Regions from separate parts of the Pseudomonas sp. EA_5y_Pfl2_R50 genome, predicted to be linked through region 1. Evidence: predicted binding sites of a transcription regulator. Region 1 holds the regulator's gene; each other region holds the start of a gene.
The links. The regulator FliA, encoded in region 1, starts transcription of late flagellar genes. The targets are predictions, from matches to a motif close to CTAAAGTTTNNNNNNNNNNNGCCGNTAA.

Region 1 (10,327 bases):
TGAACGCGATGTCGCTGGGCATCGCGTCGCCACTGCCGAACAACAGGCTGGAGTTGAGTTCGATCTCGACCCACAGCTCGTTGCCGCGCACGGTCATCTGGTTGGAACTGATCAAGTCGCCGAAGGCGGCGCTGATGTCATCGGCGATGCTTTTCAAAGGATCGCTGGCCCCGGCGATGCCAGCGTCGACCTGCTCGGCGTCCTTGACCAGCGGCTTGGCCGGGGTCACGGTTTTCGGTCGTTCATCTCCGATCGGAATCGGCTTAAGCGAACGGTCGGAATCGGTAAAGACTCCGATCAGCGCTTCGGAAATGACTTTGTACTTGCCTTCGTTGATCGACGAGATCGAGTACATCACCACGAAGAACGCGAACAGCAACGTGATGAAATCCGCGTAGGACACAAGCCAGCGCTCGTGGTTGACGTGTTCTTCCTGATGCCTGCGACGGGCCATGAGGTTATTCCCTTAATCCATGAAGCCTTGCAGCTTCAACTCGATGGAGCGTGGGTTTTCACCTTCGGCGATCGACAGAATGCCTTCCAGCAACATTTCGCGATAACGCGACTGCCGTAACGCGATTGACTTCAGCTTGGCGGCGACGGGCAGCAGGATCAGGTTGGCACTCGCCACACCGTAGATCGTGGCGACAAACGCCACGGCGATGCCACTGCCCAGTTGCGTCGGATCAGCGAGGTTGCCCATCACGTGGATCAGGCCCATCACCGCACCGATGATGCCGATGGTCGGCGCATAGCCGCCCATGCTTTCAAAAACCTTGGCCGCTTCGATGTCGCGCGCTTCCTGCGTGTAGAAATCCACTTCGAGGATGCTGCGGATCGCTTCCGGCTCTGCACCGTCGACCAGCAATTGCAGGCCTTTGCGCGAGTAGCTGTCGGGTTCGGCATCCGCCACGCCTTCCAGCCCCAGCAAACCTTCTTTACGGGCGGTAAGGCTCCAGTTGACCACGCGGTCGATACCGCCAGCCAGGTCCACGCGAGGCGGAAAGAAAATCCAGGCCAGGATCTGCATGGCGCGCTTGAACGCGCTCATCGGCGATTGCAGCAGCGCGGCACCGATGGTGCCGCCCAGCACGATCAGCGCCGCCGGGCCGTTGGCCAGCGCACCGAGGTGACCACCTTCCAGGTAGTTGCCGCCGATGATGGCGACGAACGCCATGATGATCCCGATAAGGCTTAAAACATCCATCAGATACACGCCTCGACGATGTGCTTGCCGATGTCGTCCAGACCGTATACCGCGTCAGCGAGGTCGGCTTTGACGATGGCCATCGGCATGCCGTAGATCACGCAACTCGCCTCATCCTGAGCCCACACCGAACTGCCGCCCTGCTTGAGCAGACGCGCGCCTTCGCGACCATCGGCGCCCATGCCGGTCAGCACCACCGCCAGAACTTTGTCACCGTAGGATTTCGCGGCGGAACCGAAGGTAATGTCCACGCACGGCTTGTAATTCAGACGCTCGTCGCCCGGCAGGATTTTCACCGCGCCACGGCCGTCGATCATCATTTGCTTGCCACCCGGCGCCAGCAACGCCAGGCCCGGACGCAGAATGTCGCCATCCTCGGCTTCCTTGACGCTGATGCGGCAGAGCTTGTCGAGTCGCTCGGCAAAGGCCTTGGTAAACGCCGCCGGCATGTGCTGGATCAGCACGATGGGCGCCGGGAAGTTCGCCGGCAATTGCGTGAGTACCCGCTGCAGAGCAACCGGGCCGCCCGTCGAGGTGCCGATGGCAACCAGTTTGTAGGCTTTGCGTTTGGGCGCTGGCGACGACGCGCTGGCGGCCGGCGCGCGAGTGGGTGCCGGTGCAGGCGCCGGACGTGCCGGCGCGCTGGTGCTGTGGCTACTGAAGCTTGATGCCGCCGGGGTCGGCGCAGGTGCAGGTGCAGCCACTGGCGCCGGTGCGCTGTAGGCACTGAAACGCCGGTTGCTGCGCGAGATGCTGTGCACCTTCTCGCACAGCAGTTGCTTGACCTTCTCCGGGTTACGGGAGATGTCTTCGAAATTCTTCGGCAGGAAATCCACCGCGCCGGCGTCCAGCGCATCCAGGGTCACCCGGGCGCCTTCGTGAGTCAGCGAGGAGAACATCAACACCGGGGTCGGGCAGCGCTGCATGATGTGCCGCACCGCCGTGATGCCATCCATCATCGGCATCTCGTAGTCCATGGTGATCACGTCCGGCTTGAGGGCCAGGGCCTGATCGATCGCCTCTTTACCGTTGGTTGCCGTGCCGACAACCTGGATGCTCGGATCTGCTGAAAGAATTTCCGAGACGCGGCGGCGGAAAAAACCCGAATCGTCCACCACCAGGACTTTGACTGCCATAAACACTCCATTAGGTGCAGCGGAGCGTGATCGCCCCGCTGCCCCGGATTCAAATACGCCGTGCGGCGTAACGCTTGAGCATGCTTGGAACATCGAGAATCAGAGCGATGCGGCCGTCACCGGTGATGGTGGCGCCGGACATGCCCGGAGTGCCCTGCAGCATTTTGCCCAATGGCTTGATGACCACTTCTTCCTGGCCGACCAGTTGATCGACGACGAAGCCGATCCGCTGAGTGCCCACCGAAAGGATCACCACATGGCCTTCGCGCTGCTCTTCGTGAGCGGCAGAGCGGACCAGCCAGCCCTTGAGATAGAACAATGGCAGCGCCTTGTCCCGCACGATCACCACTTCCTGGCCGTCCACCACGTTGGTGGTCGACAGGTCGAGGTGGAAGATTTCGTTGACGTTGACCAACGGGAACGCAAACGCCTGGTTGCCGAGCATGACCATCAGGGTTGGCATGATCGCGAGGGTCAGCGGCACCTTGATGACGATCTTCGAGCCCTGGCCCTTGGTCGAGTAAATATTGATCGAACCGTTGAGCTGGGAAATCTTGGTCTTCACCACGTCCATGCCGACACCGCGGCCAGACACGTCGGAGATCTCGGTCTTGGTCGAGAAACCGGGGGCGAAAATCAGGTTGTAGCACTCGGTATCGCTCAGGCGATCAGCCGCGTCCTTGTCCATCACACCGCGTTTTACCGCGATGGAACGCAGGACGTTCGGGTCCATGCCTTTGCCGTCATCGGAGATCGACAGCAGGATGTGATCGCCTTCCTGCTCGGCGGCCAGCACCACGCGACCGCCACGGGCCTTGCCCGACGCTTCGCGCTCTTCCGGCGACTCGATGCCGTGGTCGACCGCGTTGCGCACCAAGTGGACCAGCGGGTCGGCCAGGGCCTCGACAAGGTTTTTGTCGAGGTCGGTTTCTTCACCCACCAGTTCCAGGTTGATCTCTTTCTTGAGCTGACGCGCCAGGTCGCGAACCAGACGCGGGAAGCGCCCGAAGACCTTCTTGATCGGCTGCATCCGCGTCTTCATCACCGCGGTTTGCAGGTCAGCCGTGACCACGTCGAGGTTCGACACGGCCTTGGACATGGCTTCATCGCCGCTGTTGAGACCCAGGCGCACCAGACGGTTACGCACCAGTACCAGCTCGCCAACCATGTTCATGATTTCGTCGAGACGCGCGGTGTCGACCCGCACGGTGGTCTCGGCTTCGCTCGCCGGTTTTTCCGGTGGCGGTGCCGCGGCGGCGCGGGCCGGAGCCGGTGCGGCAGCGGCCGGTTTTGGCGCTTCGGCTTTCGGCTCAGGCTTGGCGGCGGGCTTCGCTGGCGCAGCGGCAGCCGGTGCCTTGGCGGCTGGCGCGGCAACCGTCGAAGCACTGCCCGCCGTGGCGGCGCCGACTTCGGAGAACTTGCCTTTGCCATGCAATTCGTCGAGCAGCGATTCGAATTCGTGATCGGAGATCAGATCGCTGCCGGCAGCGGCGGCGGCCGGAGCGGCTGGCGCAGCCGGTGCCGAGGCAATGGCCGACTCCAGCGCTTCAACGGCGAAGTTGCCTTTGCCGTGCAACTGATCGAGCAGGGCTTCGAATTCGTCGTCGGTGATGTCCGAGCTGTCGCCTGCCGCCGGTGCTGCCGGTGCTGCCGGAGCGGCCGCCGTCGGGACTACCGCATCAACGGCGAACTGGCCTTTGCCGTGCAGTTGATCGAGCAGAGACTCGAACTCGGCGTCGGTGATTTCATCGCTAGCGGCTTCATTGGCCGTTTGCGCAGGAGCAGCTGCCGGGGCTTCGGCTTCGGCCTTGACGGCGTTCAGTGAATCCAGCAGTTGTTCGAATTCGTTATCGGTGATGTCGCCGGAATCGCCGGAATCGCCCTCGACGACCAGCTCTTCGATCATCTCGGCCACTGGCGAAGCCGGGGCTTCGTCCGCCGATTGCGGTTCGGCCAGACGCGCCAGGGCGGCCAGCAGTTCCGGGGTGGCAGCGGTGATCGGAGCACGCTCGCGGACTTCGCTGAACATGCTGTTCACCGCGTCCAGTGCTTCGAGGACAACGTCCATCAGTTCTGCATCAACGCGCCGCTCACCCTTACGCAGGATGTCGAACACGTTTTCGGCGATGTGACAGCACTCCACCAGCTCGTTGAGCTGAAGGAAGCCGGCGCCCCCTTTTACAGTGTGGAAACCGCGAAAAATTGCGTTGAGCAGATCTGCGTCATCCGGGCGGCTTTCCAGCTCGACCAGTTGTTCGGACAGTTGCTCAAGAATCTCGCCGGCCTCAACCAGGAAATCCTGAAGGATCTCTTCATCGGCGCCGAAGCTCATTAATGGGGTGCTCCTACAGGTCTAAAAACCCAAAAAACCTAAAATTCCAAAACACTAGAATCCGAGGCTGGATAACAAATCGTCCACATCGTCCTGACCGGACACAACGTCTTCTCGTTTATCGGCATGAATCTGCGGACCTTCACCCTGCGAGAGATGTTTTTGTGGATCTTTTTCTGCAAGCATCGCGGCGCGGTCATGTTCGATGCCCGCAAAGCGGTCGACCTGACTGGCCATGAGCACGAGTTTGAGCAAATTGCTTTCGACTTCGGTGACCAGTTGGGTCACACGCTTGATCACCTGACCGGTGAGGTCCTGGTAATCCTGGGCCAGCAGGATGTCGTTGAGATGGCTCGACACTTCACGGTTGTCCGTGCTGCTGCGTGACAGAAAACCGTCGACCCGGCGCGCCAGCTCGCGGAACTCTTCAGCCCCGACTTCGCGACGCATGAAGCGACTCCAATCGGCGCTCAAGGTCTGGGCTTCATCAGCCAGACCGTTGACCACCGGCGTGGCGCTTTCCACCAGATCCATGGTGCGGTTGGCCGCGGCTTCCGTCAGCTTGACCACATAGCCCAGGCGTTCGGTGGCGTCGGTGATTTGCGACACTTCCTCGGCCTGCGGCATGTGCGGATCGATCTGGAAATTGACGATCGCACTGTGCAGTTCACGCGTGAGCTTGCCCACTTCCTGATACAGGCCACGGTCACGGGTCTGATTGAGCTCATGGATCAGTTGCACCGCGTCACCGAATCTGCCTTTTTCAAGGCTCTCGACCAGTTCGACCGCGTGTTTTTTCAGGGTCGACTCGAAATCGCCCTGTGAAGATTCTTTATGCTCCATAGCTCCCCCGCGCGTTCATCAGCCGATGCGTTCGAAAATCTTCTCGATTTTGTCTTTCAGCGCCTGAGCCGTGAAAGGTTTGACCACGTAGCCGTTCACACCGGCCTGAGCGGCTTCGATGATCTGCTCACGCTTGGCTTCAGCGGTCACCATCAGTACCGGCAGGTGCTTGAGCTTTTCATCGGCACGCACGTGACGCAGCAGGTCGATACCGGTCATGCCCGGCATGTTCCAGTCCGTTACCAGAAAGTCGATGCTGCCGCTGTTGAGCACCGGAATGGCAGTGGTGCCATCGTCGGCCTCGACGGTGTTGGTGAACCCAAGATCACGCAGCAGGTTCTTGATGATCCGCCGCATCGTTGAGAAGTCATCAACGATGAGGATTTTCATGTCTTTGTTCAATTCGACCTCCAAGCAGTCTTAAACGCGCCCAGCACCTGGACGCGCCACTTCAATCAATCGGCGCAGCACTCGAAGACTGTCTGGAGCACAACAGAGCAAGACCGGTGCCGTTCATCACCGCACCAGCCTCGTTCGCAGTGTCCCCACACTGCCTTCAGCGCGCTCGCCACTCCCCCAAACGCCCCCGCAAACGGGCCGCGCACTGGCTGTGTAACTGGCTGACCCGCGATTCACTGACGCCAAGGACTTCACCGATCTCCTTGAGGTTCAGCTCTTCGTCGTAGTACAGCGCCAACACCAGTCGCTCACGCTCCGGCAAATTGGCAATCGCGTCCGCCAGCGCCGCCTGGAAGCGTTCATCTTCCAGATCGCGTGACGGCTCAAGATGAGCACTCGCGCCATCCTCGTGCAGCCCTTCGTGTTCGCCGTCCTGCAACAGGTCGTCGAAACTGAACAGGCGACTGCCCAAGGTGTCATTCAAAATCCCGTAGTAATCGTCGAGACTCAATTGGAGTTCGGCTGCAACCTCGTGATCTTTAGCGTCACGGCCGGTTTTAGCTTCAATTGAGCGAATTGCGTCGCTGACCATACGGGTATTGCGGTGAACCGAGCGTGGCGCCCAATCCCCTTTGCGCACTTCATCGAGCATCGCACCGCGGATTCGTATGCCCGCGTATGTTTCGAAACTGGCGCCTTTGCTGGCGTCGTATTTGGTCGAGACTTCGAGCAGGCCGATCATGCCGGCCTGGATCAGGTCTTCGACCTGCACACTCGCCGGCAAGCGTGCCAGCAAGTGGTAGGCAATGCGTTTGACCAATGGTGCGTAACGCTCGATCAGTTCGTACTGCGCGTCACGTGCCGACTTCTTGTAGAGATTCATGCCACTGGCGGTCATAACACAGGCCCTGCGGTTTGCTGCACGAGACGCTCGACGAAAAACTCGAGATGGCCGCGCGGGTTGGCCGGCAGCGGCCAGGTATCGACCTTCTGTGCAATCGCCTTGAACGCCAGCGCGCACTTGGAGCGCGGGAAGGCTTCGTAGACGGCACGCTGCTTCTGCACGGCCTTGCGCACGCTTTCGTCGTAAGGCACGGCGCCGACGTATTGTAGGGCCACGTCAAGGAAGCGATCCGTGACCTTGGTCAACTTGGCGAACAGGTTGCGGCCTTCCTGCGGGCTCTGCGCCATGTTGGCGAGGACGCGGAAGCGGTTCATGCCGTAATCGCGGTTGAGCAGCTTGATCAGCGCGTAGGCGTCCGTGATCGAAGTCGGCTCGTCGCAAACCACCAGCAACACTTCCTGGGCGGCGCGCACAAAACTGACTACCGAGTCACCAATACCCGCAGCGGTGTCGATCACCAGCACGTCGAGATTGTCGCCAATGTCGCTGAATGCCTGGATCAGGCCGGCGTGTTGCGCCGGGCTCAGGTGCACCATGCTCTGCGTGCCGGAAGCGGCCGGCACGATGCGGATACCGCCGGGGCCTTGCAACAGCACGTCGCGCAGTTCGCAACGGCCTTCGATGACGTCGGCCAGTGTGCGTTTCGGGGTAAGCCCCAGCAGAACGTCGACGTTCGCCAGCCCCAGATCAGCGTCCAGCAGCATGACCCGACGGCCAAGCTCTGCCAGCGCCAGAGACAAGTTCACTGACACGTTAGTCTTCCCGACGCCACCTTTGCCGCCGGTCACCGCGATCACCTGTACGGGATGCATGCTGCCCATGTTATTTCTTTACCTTGTCTTGCATAGACGGAGGCCACATTACTGGCTGCGCGTTCACAACCGGAACAATGCATGGCAGACCATCGATGTAGGTACAAAAACTGTTCATGAATACCTCAGCCTACCTGCTTGGTCGGGCTGTGATAGATATCAGCGAACATGTCGGCCATGGCTTCTTCGCTGGGTTCTTCCTGCATTTGCACGCTGACGGCACGGCTGACCAGTTGATGGCGGCGCGGCAGATGCAAATCATCCGGAATCCGTGGGCCATCGGTCAGGTACGCGACCGGCAATTCATGACTGATCGCCAGGCTCAACACTTCGCCCAGGCTTGCCGTTTCATCCAGTTTAGTCAGGATGCACCCGGCGAGCCCGCAACGCTTGTAACTGTGATAAGCGGCGGTTAGAACCTGTTTCTGGCTGGTGGTTGCCAAGACCAGATAATTTTTTGAACGAATGCCACGACCGGCGAGACTTTCGAGCTGCATGCGCAGGGCCGGATCGCTGGCTTGCAGGCCGGCGGTATCGATCAGCACCACGCGTTTGCGCAGCAGTGGGTCCAGCGCCTGCACCAGCGACTGGCCAGGATCGACGTGAGTGACCGGCACATTGAGGATGCGACCGAGCGTCTTCAACTGTTCCTGCGCACCGATACGGAAACTGTCCATGCTCACCAGCGCGACATTCTGCGCGCCGTACTTGAGCACGTAGCGCGCGGCCAGCTTGGCCAGCGTGGTGGTCTTGCCCATGCCGGCAGGGCCGACCATGGCAATCACACCGCCCTCTTCCAGCGGCTCGACTTCCGGTACGGCAATCATCCGCGCCAGGTGCGCGAGCAGCATGCGCCAGGCCTGACGAGGTTCTTCGATATCGGTGATCATCGACAGCAGATCGCGCGACAACGGGCCGGACAGACCGATGCGCTGCAGGCGGCGATACAGATTGGCTTGCGCCGGGCGGCTGCCTTGCAACTGGTTCCAGGCCAGGGTGCCCAGTTGCACTTCCATCAGCTCGCGCAGGCTGTTCAATTCGAAGCGCATCGAATCCAGTGCCCGCGGATCAACACCGGCCGATGGCTGCGCAGGGGCCGCAGCCGGACGCGCCGGGGCGGTGTAGGTCGGCTCGGTCAGCGGTTCGGCGGCGGTCAGTGGCAGGCCGGCAGTCAACGGCAGCCCGGCGAACAACTGGCGATTGGTGTTGCCGTCGGCTTCGCCACGCAGGCTCAGTTCGGCCTGGGCGGTGACGATGCGCGACTGGGTCTTGCGCAGCTCGTCTTCGAGTTCCATGTTCGGAACCCGTGGCGCCAGCGCCGACAATTTGTAATCCAGTGCCGCCGTCAGCTCGACACCGCCGGCAATGCGGCGATTGCCAATGATGGCGGCATCAGCGCCCAGCTCATCACGAACCAGCTTCATGGCCTGACGCATATCGGCGGCAAAGAAACGCTTAACTTGCATAAACCACTACCTCAGCCGTTGGGCCCTACTGTCGCAACGATGGTCACTTGCTTGTTGTCCGGTATTTCCTGGTAGGCCAGCACATGCAGTCCAGGGACGGCGAGGCGGCCAAAGCGCGAAAGCATCGCGCGAACCGGGCCTGCTACCAACAGAATCACCGGCTGACCTTGCATTTCCTGACGCTGCGCCGCTTCGATGAGCGAACGCTGCAGCTTCTCGGCCATGCTTGGCTCCAGCAGAACACCCTCTTCCGAGCCTTGTCCTGCCTTCTGCAGACTATTGAGCAATATTTGTTCCAACCTTGGTTCCAAGGTGATCACAGGCAGCTCGGACTCAGTGCCTACAATGCTTTGGACGATGGCGCGGGATACACCGACCCGCACAGCGGCCACCAATGCGGCGGTATCTTGACTCTTCGCAGCGTTGTTGGCGATGGCTTCGGCGATGCTGCGGATATCGCGCACCGGCACGTGTTCAGCGAGCAGCGCCTGCAGGACTTTGAGCAACTGCGACAACGTGACCACACCCGGCACCAGCTCTTCAGCCAGTTTCGGCGAGCTTTTGGCCAGCAATTGCATGAGTTGCTGCACTTCCTCGTGGCCGATCAGCTCACTGGAATGCTTGTACAGAATCTGGTTCAAGTGCGTCGCGACCACGGTGCTGGCGTCGACCACGGTATAACCCAGCGATTGCGCCTGGGCACGCTGGCTGATTTCGATCCACACCGCTTCCAGGCCGAAAGCCGGATCTTTGGCGTTGATGCCGTTGAGCGTACCGTAGACCTGGCCCGGGTTGATCGCCAGTTCGCGATCCGGGTAGATCTCGGCTTCCGCCAGGATCACGCCCATCAGGGTCAGGCGATAGGCGCTCGGCGCCAGATCGAGGTTGTCGCGGATGTGCACGGTCGGCATCAGGAAGCCCAGATCCTGCGAGAGCTTCTTGCGCACGCCCTTGATCCGCGCCAGCAATTGCCCGCCCTGATTGCGGTCCACCAGCGGAATCAGGCGATAGCCGACTTCCAGGCCAATCATGTCGATGGGCGTGACGTCATCCCAGCCCAGCTCCTTGGTTTCCATGGCGCGAGCCGGCGACGGCAGTAGCTCCTGCTGACGCTTGACCTCTTCCAGCGCCACGACCTTGGCGACGTTCTGCTTCTTCCAGAACAGGTACGCACCGCCAGCCGCGAGCGCCGCCATGCTGAGGAACGAGAAGTGCGGCATGCCCGGCA
Region 2 (10,327 bases), on a different contig from region 1:
GACGGCGTGCTGTTCGCCCTTCACGACGACAATCTGCAACGTACCACCGACGTCGCCACCAAGTTCCCGGAGCGCAAGGACAGCCCGGCCACCGCGTTCACCATGGCCGAACTGAAAACCCTCGACGCTGGCAGCTGGTTCAACGCCAAGTACCCGGATCGCGCACGCCCGTCCTACGCCGGGCTGAAAATTCTGACCCTCGATGAAGTCATCAACATTGCCCAAGCCAACCCACAACACAAGCCGGGCCTGTACATCGAGACCAAAGAGCCGCAACTGTTTCCCGGCATCGAGCACGACCTGAAAGAAAAACTGCAGGATCGCGGCTGGCTGAGCCCAACCGGTTCGAAGCTGGCGAAAAGTGCGCTGGGCGTGGGTCAAGGCAAAGGCAAGGTGATCTTGCAGACTTTCGATAAAAACAGTCTCGAACTGCTGCAAAAGGAAATGCCGCAAGTCCCGAAAATCCTCTTGCTGTGGGTCGGTGCGGGCGGCATGGAGCCTAAGTCTCAGGTGACCTTTGCCGAGTCCGGCGAGAAGGACAAAAACGTTTTCTACGGCAAGCAGGAGCCGAAGTCCGAAGCTGAATTCAAGCAATGGGTGGATTACGCCAAGGCCCAGGGGGCAATCGGCACTGGCCCCTCGGCGAAGCTGACCCATGACGGCGATCAGAGTTATTCGGATCTGGTCAAACCGTGGATGAATCAGTACACCCACGAACAGGGCATGCTGGTTCACGTTTACACCGTCGACGAGCCGGTGGACTTCGAGAAAGTCATGGCCGCCGGTGTCGACGGCATCTTCACCAACCGCGCCAGCGAACTGTTGAAGTTTTATAAACGCCCGGCATCGGCCAGTGTTGATCAGCTATTGAAGAAAAACGGTTTCTGATCTGAAATCGAGGCGACTTCATCGCGGGCAAGCCACGCTCCCACAGGTTCTGTGCAGGTGCAGGGCTTGCCCGTTTTGTCTGGATGCGGGGTTTTAAGGGTGAGTTAAGTTGCGCGGGATAACCTGAGGCCACTTAAACGAGTTACCCAAGGAATGAACCGATGAAAACGTTGACTGCCCTGTTTACCGCCGCTGCCCTGACCCTCACCGCTGGCCTGGCCCAGGCTGATGTGCGCGTCGATCAGATCCCTGAACTGGTCAAGTCCGGCAAGATCAAGTCGCTGGAATCGATGAATGCCGAAGCCCTGAAACTGCACCCGGGCGCGACCATCACTGATACCGACCTGGACAATCACTTCAACGGTTATGAATACGAAGTTGAACTGAAAACCGCTGACGGCAAAGAGTTCGATGTGGACTTCGATGCCACGACCGGCAAAGTGTTGAGCAACAAGCAAGACACTTGATTGACCGCACAGCCAAAAGCCGCACGATTGAAAGATCGTGCGGCTTTTTCATGCCTGACATAAACCCTTGTGGGAGCGGGCTTGCTCGCGAATGTTTTCTGTCAGTCTCTACAAGGTTGACTGACACGCCGCCCTCGCCAGCAGACTCAGTCCTGCAAGGGATTGCGGCGATGCTCAGGCCGAAGTGCTGACCAGCGAGCCGGAGGTGCTGCTGTCGGAATCCTGCAATGCTTGTAACAACGAGGCGGTAGCGGTTTGCAGCGAGGCCGACGTCGCGGTGATCTGTGCCTGTGCGGCCGCCACATCGGCAGCCTTGGCGTCGGCGTTTTCCTGTTTGGCCTGGGCGGCTTGCAGTGCTTGCTGTTGTTCCTGCAACTGCTTTTGCAGTTCGGCGATCTGCTTGCGCAGTTCCTTCACCGAATCCGATTCTTCGCTGCTGCTGGAGCTGCTGTCGCCCGCCGGCGCCGCGCCGCCACCGGCACTCACCTTGCTGGTGTCCGCCGCCACGCCGGTACTGGCGGTGGTGCTGGTCGAAGTGTCGTCGCCAACGTCGGTGATCGCGGTTTTGCTGGTGGGCGTGGTGACGGTCTGGTTGATCGAGACTGACGTGATGCTGACCATGAGATGGCTCCAATGCCGGTTATGAATAACCGGCCATCGGCGGCCACTGCCTCAATTTGAGAGCGACTGTGTACCGACTTGGTATCCGAACCGGTACACATTCACTCCGTCAGGCGCTCAAGCGCGCGGTGACTTCGTTCAATTGCCCGGACAAACCATGCAGGTTCTGGCTGGCACTCTCGGTGCGCTGCACATTGTCGAGGTTGGTGCTGGCAATCGAGGTGATCTCGGTCAGGTTGCGCGAGATGTCTTCGGCCACCGACGTCTGCTCTTCGGCGGCGGTGGCGATCTGACGGTTCATGTCGCGAATCGCTTCCACCGCGTGGGTGATGCGCTCCAGCATGGCGCCGGCCTGGGTCACCTGTTCGACGCTTTCATCGCTGCGCGCCTGGCCGCTTTCAATCGCTTGCGCGGCGTCCACCGCACCGGTCTGCACGTTCTGGATGATCTGGTTGATCTCGATGATCGACTCCGCCGTGCGCTGCGCGAGGTTGCGCACTTCATCAGCCACCACGGCAAAACCACGCCCGGCCTCACCGGCGCGGGCAGCTTCGATGGCAGCGTTGAGCGCCAGCAGGTTGGTTTGTTCAGCGATGCCGCGAATCACTTCCAGCACCTTGCCGATACGACCACTGTCCGCTTCCAGACGACGAATGACGGTCGCGGTATTGGCGATTTCACCGCGCATCTGCGTGATCGAGTGAATGGTGCTCTGCATGACCTGCTCACCCTGCTGTGCAGACTGATCGGCATCATCGGCGGCGCGCGCTGCGTCCGCCGCGTGACGGGCGACTTCCTGCGCGGTGGCGGACATTTCGTTCATTGCCGTGGCCACTTGATCGGTGCGTGAGAACTGCTCGTTAGTGCCCCCGGCCATGGTCGTGGCGATGGCATTCAACTCGCCGCTGGCGCTGTCCAGATCGCTGGCGCTGCGCTGCAAACGGGTGAAGGTGTCGGCAAGGAAATCTCGCAGGGTGTTAGCGGCGGCAGCGAGGTTGCCCAACTCATCCTGACGCTCGCTGACCACCCGTTCGGCCAGTTTGCCGCGGCTCAGTTGGGTGACGTAATCGATCAGTTTGCGAATCGGCTCCACCAGGTTGCGGTTGACCAGCCACAGGCTCAACAGGCCGATCAGCAGGCCCGACGCGAGCATCACCAACACCCCCAGCCACACGGTGCGGTCGGCCTCGGCGCTGATCGACGCCGACTGCTCAGTGCCCTGTTTGCGCAGCTCTGCAACCAGTTCACTCATCTGATCGCTGGTGGCGCGGTCGACACCTTTGACTGCCGCGTCGCCCGCCGTCGGATCGCCACCAGCAGCGACATAGGCATCACGCCCCTTCTGATAAGCGCTGCCCAATTGACGGTGTTCCTGGCGCAGACGTTCGATGCGCGACTTCAGGCTGGGCTCGATGCCTTTCTGACTGGCCAGCTCACCGAGGATGTTCTGCACATCACGCTGGCGGTCTTCGAACTGCCCCCAGTATTTGCTCAGATCCGCTGGCTGCTTGCCGCGCAGCAAAACGTTTTTCCATTCCTGCACCTGCACCTTGAATTGCAGGTTGGCTTCGTCGATCAGTTGCGAAGTGTGCAACGGACCGGCGATCAACTGGCTGTAGCTGTGCACGCCGTTGGACAGGAAATGAAAGCAGGCCAGCGCGATCAACAGCACCGCCAGCAGGCTACCGCTCAGCAGGGCGAGAATTTGCGCTCTCAGGGATTTTTGCAGCATCGCAGGTACTCATGACAGGGGTGAGGTACGCCCGGGACGGACGTGAAAAATGGGTCGGACTTCCCTGTCGGCGAACCTTGGCGCAAGGCCAATGGCGCGCAAGCTAACTCACCTGTGATCGGCGCGCCAGAGTGCTTCTTGAAGAAAATCCGACCATCGGCAAGGCGCTGATTTCACGCCACTTTCCTGTCACACAAACGTCATGTGGCATTGCGATCATGCGGCACAGGTGAATCTGAAAATCCACCCCTGACGTCCTCCTCGCAGCGAGCCTCCATGAATCACAGCCTCGATACCAGCCATCGCGATCCCGATCTGTTTGGCCTGCTCTACGGCTTCCGTTTCCGGCCCGGTGAACGCGGTCGTGAAGTCGATTCGGCGACCGCCCTGCGCGGCTTGCAGGAAGACAGCGACAGCGGCGAATTCCTCTGGTTGCACCTGAACCTGGCACACGCCGCCTGCGAGCGCTGGATGAAAAGCCATCTGCAATTGCCCGAAGAATTTTTCGAGGCGCTGCACGAAGGCTCGCGGTCAACGCGCATCGAGCACGTCGACTCGGCATTGCTGGCGGTGGTCAATGACGTGGTGTTCAACCTCAGCAGCATGGTGTCGTCGGATGTGTCGACGCTGTGGGTCTGTGTACGCAGCAAATTGATCGTCAGCGCTCGCCTGCAACCGCTGCACTCGGTGGACAAATTGCGCTCGTCGGTGAAGGCCGGCGAGCGCTTCCGTTCGCCTTCGGAATTGCTTGTGCACTTGCTGCGCGATCAGGGTGAAGTGCTCACGCAAATCGTGCGCAAGACCAGCCTGAGCGTCGACCTGGTCGAGGACGAATTGCTCTCCTCGCGTCTGTCGACCAACCGCGCCGAACTGGGTGCCAACCGCCGCGTGCTGGTGCGTCTGCAACGGTTGCTGGCGCTGGAACCGGGCTCGTTGCTGCGCCTGCTCAACCGGCCGCCGCCATGGTTGCAGAAAGAGGACGTGAAGGAATTGCGCAAATCCACCGAGGAGTTCGCGCTGATCATCAACGACCTCACCGCCCTCGGCGAGCGGATCAAATTGCTCCAGGAAGAGATTGCCGCCAACCTCAACGAACAGAGCAACCGCACGCTGTTTACCCTGACCGTGGTCACGGTGCTGGCGCTGCCGATCAACATCATCGCCGGTTTTTTCGGGATGAATGTCGGGGGCGTGCCGTTGTCGCAGGACCCGGAGGGGTTCTGGATATTGGTGGCGCTGGTGGCGACGTTTACCGTGATTGCCGGGCGCTGGGCGTTTCGCAAGCGCGGGGATTATTGAGTCCCCTGATTGCTGCCCCTCCCACATTGGTTTGTGTCCAGGTTCAGAGCGCGGAACGAATCAGATCGCCGAGCCAGTCCATAAACACCCGCACCCGCAACGGCAAATGCCGCTGCCGCGCATACAGCAATGAAATGCCCATCGCCGGCGCCGTGAACTGCGGCAGCACGGTGACCAGTTCGCCGTTTTCCAGATGCGGCTGCATGCCGGTGCGTGGCACCTGGGTCAGACCGAACCCGCCCAGGCACGCCGAGTCGTAAGCATCGGTGCTGTTGACCGTGACACTGCCGGCCATCGGCAAGCGTTTAACCTGACCGCCCTCCTCGTACACAAACCCTTCCGAACGCGAACCCAGCACGCCGACGTAATGCACCAGTCGATGGTGAGCCAGATCCTCCAGGCTCTGCGGCACACCGTAGCGTTCGAGATACGCGGGGCTGGCGCAATTGATCATCGGGAAGTCACCCAAATGCCGCGCGACCACCGATTGATCCGGCTGCGCGCCGATGCGCACCACGCAATCAAAACCCTCGCTGAGCAGATCGACGCGGCGATCCGTGCTGCTGATTTCCAGCTCCAGATTCGGATGGCGAGCCATGAATTCAGGCAGGCGCGGCATGATCAGGCGTCGCGCGAGAATATTCGGCATGTCGACCCGAATGCGTCCGGTCAGCGAAGCCTCGTCCTGGCGGAACAACCCTTCGATTTCATCCATGTGCGACAGCAAATCCTTGCTGCGCTCGTACAGCACCAAACCGTCCTGCGTCGCCTGCACCTTGCGCGTGGTGCGTTGCAACAGACGCGTGCCGAGGAGGTTTTCCAGCGCCTGTACATGTTCGGAAACGCTGGAGCGCGGTAAACCGAGGCTCTCGCCGGCGAGGGTGAAACTCGATAGCTCGCTGACCCGGACGAAGGTGCGCAGCAGTTCCAGTTTGTTCATGGGTCACCTGTTGATTGTTCGGCTGATCCGATCAGTGATTCCGCTTTCAGTCTGTTTATCACCATGAGGCGGATAAATAAACTTTGATCCATCACCACTCACCGCAATCGAGGACGTCCCATGAACCGCAAAATCGCACTGATCACCGGCGCCAGTCGTGGCCTGGGAAAAAATGCCGCGCTGCACCTGGCGACCCAAGGTGTGGACATCATTGGCACCTACCACAGCCGCGCCGATGAAGCTCAGGCGCTGATCAGCGAAGTGCAGGCACTCGGCGGCAACGCCGTGATGCTGCAACTGGACGTTGGCCGCAGCGACAGCTTCGCAGCATTCGCCGGGCAGCTTGAACAGGCGTTACAGCAAACCTTCGAACGTCAGCGCTTTGATTTCCTGATCAACAACGCCGGGGTCGGACTGCACGTGAGTTTCGCCGAGACCAGCGTTGAGCAATTCGACATGCTGATGAATGTGCATTTCAAAGGGCCGTTCTTCCTGACCCAGCAACTGCTGCCGCTGATCAACAATGGCGGACGGATCATCAACATCTCCAGCGGTCTCGCACGTTTCACTCTCCCCGGCGCCAGCGCCTATGCGGCGATGAAAGGCGCGATGGAAGTGCTGACCCGCTATCAGGCGAAAGAACTGGGCGCGCGGCAGATTGCCGTGAATACCCTGGCGCCCGGTGCGATTGAAACCGACTTTGGTGGCGGTACCGTGCGCGACAACGCGGCGGTGAACGCGATGGTCGCCGAGAACACCGCGCTAGGTCGCGCGGGGCAGCCGGATGACATTGGCGCAGCGCTGGCATTATTGCTCTCGCCGGGCGCGCAGTGGATCAACGGGCAGCGGGTTGAGGCGTCGGGCGGGATGTTCCTCTGATAACTGCCAAAAGCAATCGCCCCTGCAGGAGCAGCCCTCGGCAGTTCCTGCAGCGCGATGTGGTCAGTTCTGGCAGAGGTTGCGGGTCACGAAGCGCTCACGCAGCACGTCGTAGCTCCAGTGGTAGACGTAGGTGTAGGGCAGAAAGAACAGCAACACCCCGATGTCGAGCAAGAACGCCTGCCAGAGGCTGACCGACAGCCACCAGGCAATGAGCGGCACCCCCATCACGATCAAGCCACCCTCGAACAGCAAGGCATGCCCCACGCGCACCCAAGCGCTGTGGGCAACATTCAGGCGCTCGAGCAGGCGGTCGAAAAAGCGGTTGAACACAACGTTCCACACCAGCGCCAGCAAGGCGATCAACACCGTCACCGCGCCCATTTCAAGCATCGGTTTTTGCATGATCCACGCCAGCAACGGCGTGCAGATCAGAATGGCCAGCAGTTCGAAACCGACGGCCTGGACGATACGTTCAGTGATGGATTTGCGGGCAGTCATGGTCTGACTCCTTGAGTGAAGATGGTTGCCATGATCCACTCTCAAACCGATACTTCATAATCAGTAACCATCGATCAAGGCGATAGTTGATGATCTCGCAGGAAGTGTTGTTGGCATTTGTGCAGGCGGCGACCCAAGGCTCGTTTTCGGCCGCAGCGCGCAAGCTCGGACGCAGTCAGTCGACCATCAGTGCGGCGGTGGCCAGCCTTGAGATCGATCTGGATCTGCAACTGTTCGACCGCAGCAGCCGCAAACCGACACTGACCCCGGCCGGGCATGTCATGTTGCAGCGGGCCGAGGCGATTCTGGCGGCGAGCAGTCGTCTGGAAATGACCGCGCGACAACTGTCTCAGGGCGTTGAACCGAAGCTGACTGTGGCGATATCCGACACCTATCAGTCGTACCGTTTCGAAGCGGCGCTGGTGGACTTCGAGCGGCGCTATCCGGATCTGCAGCTGGAATGCCTGATTGCCGAATGCGATGACCTGATCGAGCTGGTACAGCGCGGGCGCGCGCATCTGGCCTTCGCGGAAATGCAGGACAGCTACCCACCGGATCTGGTGACGTCGACCGTGGCCGAGCGCACGGACATCGCCTTGTTCGTCAGTCGCGCACATCCGTTGGCGAAACTCGATCACGTTGACCAGCATGTGCTGGAGCAGCATCGCGAGTTGCGCCTGGCGACCATCGTCAATCCCTATGACAGCCGTGGCAAAGGCCGGATGTGGTCGGCGCCGAGTTATCTGATGCTGATGGAAATGGCCGAGAAAGGCTTTGGCTGGGCACCGCTGCCGCGCTGGCTCGCGCAGCGCTATGGCAATGATCTGCTGGTTGAGCTGAACGTGCGCGGCTGGCCAAAACCGGTGTTTGTCGATGCCTTGTGGTCGCGGCTGTATCCGCCGGGGCCGGCGGGGAGTTGGTTGCTCAGCAAAATGCTGGAATAGCGGCGCTGGCCTTCGCGAGCAAGCCCGCTCCCACATCTGGAACGCTTTCCCCGGTGGGAGCGGGCTTGTTCGCGAAGGGGTTCGCACTGCCAGCCCATCAACCCAACTCGCTCAGCCGCCCCTCGATAAACCGCCGCTCCGGCTCCTGCCGCGTCAACTCCAGCGCCCGCAAATAGGCCGTCCGCGCCTCTTCCACCCTGCCCAACTGCCGACAAAACTGCGCCCGCGCCGAATGCGCCAAGTGGTAATCCTGCAACTCGCCCCGCCCGAGAATCCCTTCGATCAGCGTCAAGCCAGCCAACGCCCCATCGCGTTTGGCCACCGCCACCGCCCGGTTCAGCTCGATCACGGGTGAAGGCACCGCGCGCAACAGCACGTCATACAGCCCGACGATCTGCTGCCAATCGGTCTCTGCCGCTGACGGCGCCTCGGCATGCACCGCAGCAATCGCGGCCTGCAAACCATACGGCCCGAACCGCCGCGTGGTCAGCGCGCGCTCGACCAGCACACAGCCTTCGGCAATCAACCCGGCGTCCCAGCGCGAGCGATCCTGATCATCCAGCAGCACCAATTCACCCGTCGGCGACGTGCGCGCCGGGCGCCGTGATTCATGCAAGAGCATCAGTGCCAAGAGGCCCATCACCTCGGGCTCGGGCAATAATTCCATGAGCAAGCGCCCGAGCCGGATCGCCTCGCGCGTCAGATCCTCACGGGTCACTTCTGCGCCGACCGACGCTGAGTAACCTTCGTTGAATACCAGGTAAATCACCCGCAACACGCTGTCGAGGCGCTCGGGCAGTTCGCTCAGACTCGGTACTTGATAGGGGATTCTGGCGTCACGGATCTTGGCTTTCGCCCGGACGATGCGCTGGGCAATCGCCGCCGGTGCCGAAAGAAAGGCACGGGCGATTTCCTCGGTGGTCAGGTCGCAGACCTCACGCAAGGTCAGCGGCACTTGTGCATCCGCCGCCAGCGCGGGGTGACAACAGGTGAAGATCAGCCGCAGGCGATCGTCTTCCACGGCTTCCTCGACCCAGTCAGCCTGTTCGAGCTCTTCCAGTTGCGCTTGCAGCAACGGCTGTGAAGCCTTGAACCGCGCACGTCGGCGTAATACATCAATCGCCTTGAAGCGCCCGGTCGACACCAGCCAGGCGCGCGGATTGTCCGGCACGCCGTCGCGCTGCCAGCGTTCGACCGCCACGAAGAACGCCTCGTGCAAGGCCTCTTCGGCGAGGTCGAAATCACCGAGCAGGCGAATCAGCGTCGCCAGAATCCGCCGCGAGTCTTCGCGATAGACCTGCTCGACCCGCGCCTGGACCTCAGACATTCAACTGCCGCACCGGGCGCACTTCGACGCTGCCTACCCGCGCCGCCGGAATATGGCCGGCGACCTGGATCGCTTCGTTGAGATCCTTGGCATCGATCAGGTAGAAGCCGGCCAGTTGCTCCTTGGTTTCAGCGAACGGACCGTCCGTGATCGACAGTTTTCCATTGCGCATGCGTACCGTGGTGGCGGTCTGCACTGACTCCAGCGCTTCAGCGGCAATCATCCGCCCACTGCCCTGAATCGACTCCGCGTAGGCCCAGCACTCGACGTCTTCCGGGCTGTCGGGCGATGAATGCAGCACGCGCTCATCGCTGTAGACCAAGCATAGATATTTCATGGCGTTCTCCTGACTCGGACGGATCAACTATGGCTGAAGATCAGGGCTGCACATCGAACAGGGTCGCGCCACTCATCGGGTCGAACGGGGCCGACCAGTGTTCGTGGGCAATCTTCCACCCCCCGCCGACCTGCCGATAGCAGGCGGTGACGCGCATCCAGCAGCTCTGGGTTTCGCCTTTCTCATTGGTGCCGCCGCAATTGGCGACCCAGTGGGCGAAGGCGATGTTGTCGGCGGTTTCGATGGCGATTTCGTGGAACTCGAAGATGTGCGGGCCGGGGCACATTTCCATGCAGTCGACCCAGTGCGCGCGGTAGGCGGCTTTGCCCTTGAATTGCAAAGCCTTGATCGCGTCGAAAGAGACGATGTCATCGGCGTACAGCGCCATGACT
Region 3 (10,327 bases), on a different contig from region 1:
CTTCAGCAGCAAAGTGCTGACGTCGGCTGAAGAACAACTAACGCTCAAATACATGAAACAGCAGATCCAGAGCCTGTTCTCAGGCGACTGTGACGTGGCACTGCTGTATTTCGCCGGTCATGGGCAGTTCGACACCAGCATCGACGAAGGACTACTGATTCCCCAGGACTACCAGCCTGGCGGAGACGGTATCCGCATCAGCGACATTCTGCTGTGGGCTGATCAGGCGTCGCAGATCAAAAACAAAATCATCATTCTCGATTGCTGCCAGGCCGGTGCAGCGGGTGCCATGCGCAATTTACGCGGCGGCAGCAGTGTGATCGGCGAAGGCATGACCATTCTCACCGCCTGCAAAAAAGAACAGTACGCCCTCGAAAGTCGCGGCCACGGTGTGTTCACGGATCTGTTGCTGCAAGCGCTGCATGGTGGCGCTGCCAACGTACTCGGCAAGGTCACCCCCGGTAGCGTCTATTCGTTTGTCGACAATGCGCTGGGAGCCTGGGAACAGCGTCCGGTATTCAAGACCAATGTGTCGCAGTTCGTGCCACTGCGCGAAGTGGCACCGCTGATTGCCGAAGAAACCCTACGCAAACTCAAGGACTGGTTCCCCGAGCCGAGTTTCGTCTTCAGGCTCGACCCCAGCTACGAGCCCACCGAAGCGCTGTTCGACCCCGAGCACGGCGACATCTTCAAGCAACTGCAAATGTGCAATCGCCACAGCCTGATAGAACCGGTGGGCGCCGAACATATGTATTACGCGGCCATCAACTCCACCGGCTGCCGCCTCACCGCGCTCGGCGCCTACTACCGCGAACTCGCGATCAAAGGACACTTCTGATGCCTGTCTTTATCAGCTACCGCCATATGGATCGCCTGCATGCCGTGGCGATCAACAGCCGCCTGAAACAGGCCAACATCAAAACCTACCTGGATGTGCTCGACCCGGAATCGCAGACCACTGACGACATCACCGGGGTCATCACCCGCAACATCACCGAGTGCACGCACTTGCTGGCGGTGGTTTCGGAGCGGACTGCTTCGTCGTGGTGGGTGCCGTTCGAGATTGGCGAGGCAACCATCAGCAATCGGCGGATTTGCTCGTTCAAGACCGGGCCGGCGGAACTGCCGTTGTATCTGGATAAATGGCCGAAGCTGAGTACGGATAAAGATCTGGATTTCTTTATCGAAGCGTATCGTGAGGAAGTGTCGAACAAGCGCTCGATGTCGCTGGAATCGATAAGCGAATCCGTTAAGGGCACCTACAAACGAAATGCCGAGTTTTTCCATGAACAACTGAAGAACCGCATTCGGCGCGGGTTCTGACAGACGTAAAAAAGCCGCGACACCATCGCGGCTTTTTACTTTCAAAGTCCGGGCGCGACTCTATCCAGCTTCCAGCCCAACGCATCCAGCGCGTCACAGCCGTCCTGAAGCAGGAGGTGCGCGGCGCAGGCGAAATGTTCCAGATCATGACCTTCGGCGTCTTTGACGCAAAGGCAACTCACGCTGTTGAGCATATTGCGCACAGTGTTGATTCGATATTTGGCATTTTCGAGAAGTGCCGAGGCCTTGGCTTCGGTGTCGATGTAGAGCGTGGGGGTGCTGCTGAGGTTGCCTTGAAGGGGGCGATAATCAGCCATGGTCAAACTCCAATGGTTTATGAATATTCCATCTTGTTTCGACCGGCTAAGATCGGTCATCGAGTGCTCCGTGACGGACGAACTATAAGTGAGCCCTTGGGTGAAATGAAACCCGTTTTATACGTCTCGGAGCCTTCCTACATCACTCTGCGAAACGGCCTCGGCCACCGCTTGTTACTTGGAAGCTTCCGGCCACTTCGCATTTACGTGCTCCAGATCGACTAGTCGCGTGGCGGGACCATCGGCTGTCGGGCGCTCAGTGACAACTTGGGGGCATAGGTAATCAACCAACTTTGCCAACTCGAAACTAAAGCGCTTGAAACGGTGCTTGGTCTTTCTGAGGCGAGGCGGACAGCTAGCAAGTCTCGCTCGTCACTCTGCAGGATCTTCTTTGAGTACAAACTCAAACCCAATACCCGCCTCCTTCAGCACCTCAGCAGCGCGATCAATAAAGAGTTCGCCTTGCTCTGACAGCTCGTATTTGCCCTGAACACGGATGATAGGAGACTTACCCAACGCCCCCGGAATCTCTGTGTAAATCTCGCCGCTCTCGATGAAAGCAACGTACATGTTGATCTTGTCTTGCAGCAGTTGCAGATGCTCGCCTTGCTCGGCTTTATCTCTCCATGCGAGGTGGTCAGAGATGCCGAGAACGATCTTGCTGCTGTCCCACTTTGGGATGCCCCACATATCGATGATTTTGGCGTCTGTTACTGACATGACAGCTCCTTAAATTCCGCAGTTTTACTTCGGTCGCACAACGTCTACACGGGTGGGCGAGAGGGCCGTCCCTCCCGGGAATCCCGGCTTGCCCTTGCCGACAATGACCCCGCCGCCCCGTTCAATTTCTGGGAACGCTTGTTTTTGATTGCGTGTCAGTGGTGCTGTTTCGGAGGCTTTGCATTCGACACAGGCAATATCCCCGTTCGAGTCTCTGCCAATCATATCGAGACGGGTTCTCGTGCCGCTCTCTGTTTTGATTGTGACCTGTTGAGCTGACTCCTCCATTTCTTCGGAGAACCCGTCGTAAGTCTTGTCTTCGAACTCAGCCCCAGCAGCCTTGTTCTTCTCCAACTGCGTACTGAGCACAATGTAGATGGGCTCAAGTCCCGCATCAGCGGGAAACCAGATAATTGCATCCTGGAATTCGGGGGGATGCTTTGGATTTGCCAGTACGGTGTCAGATTGTGCGGTCGGCGGATACACCCACACCGGGGGCAAATATGGGGCGCCCTCAAGTGCAGGAATACCCAATACACCATCGGAGTTCGCCGCTGGCGTCCAAGTAAGCCCAATGCCGCTGCCGATGTCAGCAACGTAGTTCTCGCCATCCTTCGTTGCCTTGATGACAGGGACATTTTCCCAGTCCCTTTTACCTCCTGTGTAGAACCCGTAAGCGTTAACGGAGCCATCCGGCAGGGTCTTCACGTTGACTCGTACGCGCGTGAGGCCAGCATCAAGTGTGGCGTATTGATCGTTTGTGTAAAAAGCACTGTCGGGGGCAATGCTGGTGTTCGGCATTAGTAGTGCGATGGTGCCCACGGCGGCTCCTGCCGCAACGGCTCCAGCACCTTCCAGCAAGGTCAGTGCGAGTGAACCACCAAGACGTTCAGCAATTGCACTGACAGTAGCAGACCCGCCAACCAGCTGCAGTTGGGTGCCTTGGGCGGTAATCGCAGCCCCTGTTCCAAGCACAGCCCACAGTCCGTAGTCGGCCAGTTTCTCAACAGGCACAAAACCGGATGGATTGCTGTGGTTGATTATTCCGTCAGGGAGGTTACAGCTCTTGGCGAACACACAGCCCACGGTTTCGGGCTTCGCCTCTTCTTTCGAGGGGATGTCTTTGTATTCCGCCCAACGCTGGGCATAGATATCAACAGGCTCTACACCCTTGTTGCGGTAGCCCTTCGGAGGGTTGGGTACGTATCCGCTCACACTGAGCTTCCTTTTCGTCCTTGGAGAATCCCGGCTCATAGCTGGGGCAGACTGACGTTACCTGGAAGCTCAAGCGCTGGCTGTAGGGCAATTCCCAAAAACTGCAATACCTGATCATCGGTGAACACCAGCAAATGGCCGCCCGCCGAAAACGAGAAAAGCCCTGCAAGCGTGAACCTGCCGAGCTTCTCGGACGAGACAACAGGCACAAAAAAGCCGACATCACTGTCGGCTTTTTTGTGGGTCACTGCTTCGGCGCGGGGGCCGGGGCAGTGGGCGGTGGAGTGGCTGGCGCCGCACTCCCCGGTTCCGCCGGTTTCGGTGCGGCGTCGTCGAACAGGTTCAGGCGTTCGCGCAACTCGTGTGCCGGTACCGGTTGCTGATCCGCCGGCAGAGCGTTCGGATCGACCGGCGCTGCCGGAGCGGCGTCGTTCTGGCCTTGATCCTCCGGTTTAGCCGCGTCGGCACCTTGCGCGCCTTCGATAGCGGCCTGGGCCTTTTTGGTCAGCACGACGATATCGATGCGACGGTTGACCGGGTTGAACGGGTTTTCCCGGTCAAACAGCGCCGACGAGGCATAACCGACGACCCGCGCCACTTGCGCGTCCGGATAGCTGCCGGCAACCAGGGCACGACGGGCCGCGTTGGCGCGGTTGGCAGAAAGCTCCCAGTTACCGAAATCGCCGGTGCCGGTGTAAGGCTTGGCGTCGGTGTGGCCGCTGATGCTGATCTTGTTCGGCACCGCTTTGATGGTGTCAGCCATGGCCAGCAGGATGTCTTCGAAATATGGCTTCAGGCGTGCAGAGCCGGAGTCGAACATCGGCCGGTTCTCGGCGTCCATGATCTGGATGCGCAAGCCGTTGGGCGTGATCTCGAAGAGGATCTGATCCTTGAATTTCTGCAGTTGCGGGTTCTCGTCGACCTTGTTCTGCAGCTCTTGCAGGAGCAGTTCCAGGCGTTCCCTCTCGACCTGTTCGGCCATGCCTTCGACCTGTTCGGTATCGATGGTGACCTTGTCCGGTTGCGGCTGGGACTTCACCTCAGGGTTGAGGGTGTTTTCCGGCGCCAGGGTCGGCGTACCACCCAAATCGATGATGTACGGCGTGCCGCTTTCGGAAAAGCCGACCGGGTCTTTGAAGTAACCGGCGATAGCGATCTTCTGCTCCGGCGTCGCGGTGGACAACAGCCACAACACCAGAAAGAACGCCATCATCGCCGTGGCGAAGTCGGCGAAGGCGATTTTCCACGCCCCGCCGTGATGCCCGCCGGCTATGCGCTTGACGCGCTTGATGATAATCGGCTGATTATTTTCCATGTCTTAGCGACCGCGAACGGCTTGTTCCAGCTCGGCAAAGCTTGGACGGTGGGCCGGGTAGAGCACCTTGCGACCGAACTCGACCGCCAGCGATGGCGGCATGCCGGAAGCCGAAGCCACCAGCGAAGCCTTGATGGCTTCGTAGACGTTCAGCTCTTCCTTCGCATCGTGGGCCAAAGAATGTGCCAACGGGCCAAAGAAACCATAAGCCGCGAGAATACCGAAGAAGGTACCGACCAGTGCCGCACCGACGTGCAGGCCGATGGACTTCTGGTCACCGTCACCCAGAGAAGCCATGGTCACCACGATACCGAGTACCGCCGCGACGATACCGAAACCGGGCATGCCGTCGGCGATACCGTTCACTGCGTGGGACGGGTGTTCAAGGTCTTCCTTGAGGCTGTACAACTCCATGTCGAACAGGCCTTCGAGTTCGTGCGGGGCCATGTTGCCAGACGACATGATGCGCAGGTAATCGCAAATGAACGCGGTCATGCGCTCGTCTTTGAGCACGGCCGGATACTTGGCGAAAATCGGGCTCGCGGCGGCGTCTTCGATATCGCCTTCAATGGCCATCATGCCTTCGCGGCGGCTCTTGTTGAGGATCTCGTAGATCAGGCCAAGCACTTCCAGATAGAACGTGTGGCTGAAGCGGGAACCAAACATGCTCAGGGACTTCTTGAGCACGTGCATGGTCATATAGCCAGGGTTGGCCTGCAGGAATGCACCGAGTGCGGCACCGCCGATGATCAACACCTCAAAAGGCTGAATCAGGGCGGCAATCTTGCCGTGGGAAAGCACGTATCCGCCGAGCACGCTCGCGAATACGACGATGATGCCGATAATTTTAGCCATAGGTAGAAAGTACTTACTTAAGTCGGGTTCAAGGTCATATTCGGAAGTTAAAAAATCTCTTCTTCTACTTATCGGCAAAACTGCGCCAGACTATAGCCAGTTCAGGCGAAAAGCCAATTTAGCCCATGCCGGGCGCGTCTACAGTCAGTGAAGATCCCGTCCAGACATGGCTAATGAAACGAACGTCCCACACGCTAGACCGACCACGCTCGACGGCTGGGTCAAGCTCCTCGACAGCGTCCGCCTGCCCGTGCCGCAAGAGGCTCACGACAAGGTTTGCCGGGCGATCCGCGACAACCGAAGCTCGCTGCGCGACATTGCCGACCTGATGCAGGACAGCCCCGCGCTGGCCTTGAGCGTCATCCGTGAGGCGAATCGTCACACCCACGGCAACATGAGCGCGCCAGCGGAAAATCTCGAAGTCGCAATCACCCGCCTCGGCCTCGCCCGCACCGAAGAACTGCTCGCGCGCCTGCCTGCCCAACCGCAGATGCAAATTCCCAAGGCCCTGCGCCAACTGCAGATGATCAGCCAGCACGCCACGCAACAGGCCAACGGCTTTTTCGCCAGTCGTCTGGCGCGGCTGTGGCAGGACATTCATTGGGGCAGCCTGCTGTTTCTGTCGCCGCTGTGGCCGCTGGCGCTGACGTATCCGCAATTGCTTGAAGAGTGGGAGCTGCGGGTGATTCACAAGGGCGAATCGGCACGCGTGGTCGAAAAGCAACTATTCGGCGTGCGCCTGCTGAAAATCGCTGAGGCGCTGGTGCAAGCCTGGCATCTGCCGATCTGGGTGCAGCAGGGCTATAAATTGCTGCTCAGTGAACAGCGCGAACTGGTGAAAGTGCTGCGCATCGCCCGGGACAGTGAACACCCGCTGCGCCAGCAAAACCGCCTCGACGATGACCCGACCCTGCGTCGCTGGCTCAACCAGCCGGCCAACACCGTGCTGTTGGCCAACGGCCTGGCGCTGTCGGCTCAACAGGCCTGGGACAGTCCGCACAGTGAGCGCTGGCAGTACCTGACAAGCCTTTATCTGCAAGTCTCGATGGACGAAGTGCAACAACAACTGCACCAGCAGGCTGCCAACAGCGCACGCCTGCATGCAATGCCGGATCTGTGGCACCCCGCGGTTTCGCTGTTGTGGCCTTGGGGCACGCGCCGTTTGCCGGCGGGTATGTTGCCCGCCGCTGCGCCAACCTCGGAAGATCTGACGCAATGGCGCCGGCAATGCGCTGAACTGCTCGCCGAACCGAGCCGCTTCACCAATGCCATGAGCCTGACCGTCGCCGCTCGCGATGCGCTGGTCGCCAGCGGCATGCGCCGGGTGATGATCCTGATGGCCGACCGCACGCAATCGAGCCTGCGCGTGCACCAGATCCACGGCTTACCCAAAGAAGCGGCTGCCTTGAATTTCGTCGTCGGCCAGAGCAAGGTCCTGCAACGACTGCTCGCGCAACAGGCACAGGTTCGCATCACGCCAGAGAACGATGCGCAATTTTCCGCCCTGCTGCCTGCGAGCCTGCGCACACTGTTTCGTGGCGAGCATCTGTTCCTGCGTTCACTGGTCAACAATGGCCGGGTGATCATGATCGTCGTCGCCGATCAGGGCGGCGGGCCGTTCGCCGACATTACCGTACAAGCCTTCGGTAAAACCGCGCAATGCGTTGAAAAAGCCCTGCACAGCTTTAGCAGCCGTGGCCGATGAGGCTGCGCTACAATCCCCCCCTTTGTGCTCTGGAGACCTCACATGTCTGACTTCTCTGGCTTGCCGCTCGTCATCGAACCGAGCGACTTGCTTCCTCGGCTTGAGGCCAGCAACCTGATTCTGGTGGACCTGACCAGCCCCGCCCGCTACGCCGAAGGTCATCTGCCCGGTGCACGCTTTGTCGACCCGAAACGCACCCAGTTCGGCCAGCCGCCGGCGCCGGGACTGCTGCCGGCCAAAGCGGATCTGGAAGCATTGTTCGGTGAGCTGGGCCATCGCAAGGACGCGGTCTACGTGGTTTACGATGATGAAGGCGGCGGCTGGGCCGGACGCTTCATCTGGCTGCTCGACGTGATCGGTCACGACCAGTACCACTATTTAGACGGTGGTCTGCCGGCATGGCTGGCGGATGGCATGCCGATGTCGATCCAGGTACCCGCGGCCGTCGGTGGCCCGGTGCCGTTGACTTTGCACGAGGAGCCGACGGCGACCCGTGAATACCTGCAAAGCCGTCTCGGTGCTGCCGATCTGGCGATCTGGGATGCGCGCGGGCCGCTGGAATACTCCGGCGAGAAAGTGCTGGCGGCCAAGGCCGGACACATTCCCGGCGCAGTCAATTTCGAATGGACGGCGGGCATGGACAAGGCACGTCAGCTGCGCATCCGCACGGACATGCCGCAGATTCTCGAAAACCTCGGGATCACCAAGGACAAGGAAATCATTACTCACTGCCAGACCCATCACCGGTCGGGCTTCACTTATCTGGTGGCCAAGTCCCTCGGTTATCCGCGGGTCAAGGGCTACGCCGGTTCCTGGGGCGAATGGGGCAACCACCCTGACACGCCTGTCGAGATTCAAGTTTCCAAGGACAACCAATGAAAGAGCGTCTGTTTATCCTCAGCCAGTACCTGCTGCCTCATCACCTGCTGTCACGTCTGGCCGGCTGCATTGCCGAGTGCCGCGTGCGCTGGTTCAAGAATGCCTTCACCCAATGGTTCGCCAAGCGCTACCAGGTGGACATGTCGCAAGCGCTGGTCGAAGACCTGACCGCTTACGAGCACTTCAATGCGTTCTTCACCCGCGCCCTGAAAGACGGCGCGCGTCCGCTGGACGAAACCCCGGGCGCGATCCTCAGCCCGGCCGATGGTGCGGTCAGCCAGCTCGGCCCGATTGAGCATGGCCGGGTGTTCCAGGCCAAGGGCCACAGCTTCAGCGTGCTGGAACTGCTCGGCGGTGACGCGGCCAACGCCGCGCCGTTCATGGGCGGCGACTTTGCCACCATTTACCTGTCGCCGAAGGACTACCACCGCGTGCACATGCCGCTGGCCGGCACCCTGCGCGAAATGGTCTACATCCCGGGCCGGATCTTCTCGGTCAACCAGACCACCGCTGAAAACGTCCCGGAACTGTTCGCCCGCAACGAGCGCGTAGCATGCATTTTCGACACCGAACGCGGGCCAATGGCCGTGGTGCTGGTCGGCGCAATGATCGTCGCTTCGATTGAAACCGTGTGGGCCGGTCTGGTCACGCCGCCGAAACGCGAGCTAAAGACTTTCCGCTACGACGAAGCCGCACGTGCGCCAATTCACCTGGAAAAAGGCGCTGAACTGGGCCGCTTCAAACTGGGTTCGACCGCCATCGTGCTGTTTGGCCCGGATCAAGTGAAATGGGCTGAAGAGCTGGTCGCCGGTTCACCCGTGCAAATGGGTCAAGGCCTGGCGCTGCCAAAAGCCTGATTGATCGTCTGCGGGGGCCGCCTCAGGCGCTCCCGCAGATTGCCTCATTTGCTGCTATGGTTTTTGGCATGAGCCAGACCATTTCCCCTCCACAGCTGCGCGCCCCGACCCCGAGTCAGCCGCGCCTGTCGTTTTGCGAAGCCAACCCGCGCGACCTCAAGCGCTGGATCGCCGGCCTGCCCAAGGCCAATATCGGCGAAACCGCCCGCCTGCTGTATCAGGGGCTGGGTGAACTCAACCAATTGCTCACCCCCAGCGACAACCGCCTGCACTTGCTGGAGTTGCTGCGGCCCGAGGTTTACTTCGTCTGCCAGCACCTGGAGCGACACTTCCTGCATCAGGCGATCATGCTCGATGAGCGTTCACGCAAGATCAGCAATCTCTGCCAGGCCCTGCAAAGCCATCTGGCCATCGGCTACAAACAGATCGTCCTGCGGATTGCGCCCAAGTACGCCAAGGATCGCGCCGCACTGGTCGGCATGGCCCTGCAACGCGCCGTTCATGCGATGAAAAGCCAACTGCTGCGCGCCACGCAGTTGTACAGCTCGCCGCCGGAGCATGTGTGGTTCGAGTTGCATCAGCTCTATCGCACCGCCTGCGAACTGCAGCTGCAACAGCGCCGGATAAACGACGATCTCGCCAGCCTCACCACCGAACTCAGCGTTGAACAGACCTACATCGCCGCGCTGCTGCTGGGCAGCGCCCGTTGCAATCAGATGCGGCAGAACCAGATCGCGCGCCTGACCGAAGTGCTGGAACCGTGGAGCGCCCTGCTCAAGTTGCATCCCGGTCGCCCTGGCGACGGTCTGTTTGCGATCAGCCCGCAAATCGATGCCGGTCCACGTTATCGCAACATGTTTCGCAGCGAGCAACAGCCCGGATTACTCGGTTTCGACCCGCAGGCGCTAGTGAACGCCATCGAAGCGCATCTGGGGCAAATGGATACGTCGACACCGTTGCCGGTTCCGACCGGGCTCAGCGTCGACACCCTGCAACATCTGCATGCCACTTGGGGGCAGGCAGCCGAGCGCAGTTTTCAGCGCACCGTGGGTCAGGGCGATCTGACCGTGTGCGTCGGGATGAGCGCCCTGCACTTCTACCTCGGCGGGGAACGCAGTTTCAGCGAACTGCTGAAACACCC

Region 2: AACY19_RS07790 (methyl-accepting chemotaxis protein) is a predicted target of FliA. The motif match lies at 3,824-3,851, and genes of this name have one in related genera.
Region 3: motA (flagellar motor stator protein MotA) is a predicted target of FliA. The motif match lies at 5,814-5,841, and genes of this name have one in related genera.

What each region holds. Positions count from the first base shown of each region.
Region 1 is NZ_CAXAPT010000013.1:114,996-125,322, forward strand. It holds gene motD (flagellar motor protein MotD) at 1-454, opposite strand, end outside; gene AACY19_RS21540 (flagellar motor protein) at 467-1,207, opposite strand; gene AACY19_RS21545 (protein-glutamate methylesterase/protein-glutamine glutaminase) at 1,207-2,343, opposite strand; gene AACY19_RS21550 (chemotaxis protein CheA) at 2,393-4,675, opposite strand; gene AACY19_RS21555 (protein phosphatase CheZ) at 4,730-5,518, opposite strand; gene AACY19_RS21560 (chemotaxis response regulator CheY) at 5,537-5,908, opposite strand; gene fliA (RNA polymerase sigma factor FliA) at 6,075-6,815, opposite strand; gene fleN (flagellar synthesis regulator FleN) at 6,812-7,642, opposite strand; gene flhF (flagellar biosynthesis protein FlhF) at 7,759-9,099, opposite strand; gene flhA (flagellar biosynthesis protein FlhA) at 9,111-10,327, opposite strand, start outside.
Region 2 is NZ_CAXAPT010000003.1:415,627-425,953, reverse strand. It holds gene AACY19_RS07805 (glycerophosphodiester phosphodiesterase) at 1-888, shown strand, start outside; gene AACY19_RS07800 (PepSY domain-containing protein) at 1,050-1,355, shown strand; gene AACY19_RS07795 (hypothetical protein) at 1,530-1,976, opposite strand; gene AACY19_RS07790 (methyl-accepting chemotaxis protein) at 2,086-3,708, opposite strand; gene AACY19_RS07785 (transporter) at 3,985-5,007, shown strand; gene AACY19_RS07780 (LysR family transcriptional regulator) at 5,051-5,947, opposite strand; gene AACY19_RS07775 (SDR family NAD(P)-dependent oxidoreductase) at 6,068-6,826, shown strand; gene AACY19_RS07770 (multidrug/biocide efflux PACE transporter) at 6,890-7,327, opposite strand; gene AACY19_RS07765 (LysR family transcriptional regulator) at 7,417-8,271, shown strand; gene AACY19_RS07760 (RNA polymerase sigma factor) at 8,369-9,598, opposite strand; gene AACY19_RS07755 (YciI family protein) at 9,591-9,935, opposite strand; gene AACY19_RS07750 (YybH family protein) at 9,976-10,327, opposite strand, start outside.
Region 3 is NZ_CAXAPT010000002.1:404,442-414,768, reverse strand. It holds gene AACY19_RS05070 (caspase family protein) at 1-838, shown strand, start outside; gene AACY19_RS05065 (toll/interleukin-1 receptor domain-containing protein) at 838-1,323, shown strand; gene AACY19_RS05060 (hypothetical protein) at 1,365-1,640, opposite strand; gene AACY19_RS05055 (DUF6572 domain-containing protein) at 2,013-2,360, opposite strand; gene AACY19_RS05050 (S-type pyocin domain-containing protein) at 2,385-3,575, opposite strand; gene AACY19_RS05045 (hypothetical protein) at 3,611-3,823, opposite strand; gene motB (flagellar motor protein MotB) at 3,820-4,890, opposite strand; gene motA (flagellar motor stator protein MotA) at 4,894-5,745, opposite strand; gene AACY19_RS05030 (HDOD domain-containing protein) at 5,912-7,450, shown strand; gene rhdA (thiosulfate sulfurtransferase) at 7,493-8,329, shown strand; gene asd (archaetidylserine decarboxylase) at 8,326-9,186, shown strand; gene AACY19_RS05015 (molecular chaperone) at 9,255-10,327, shown strand, end outside.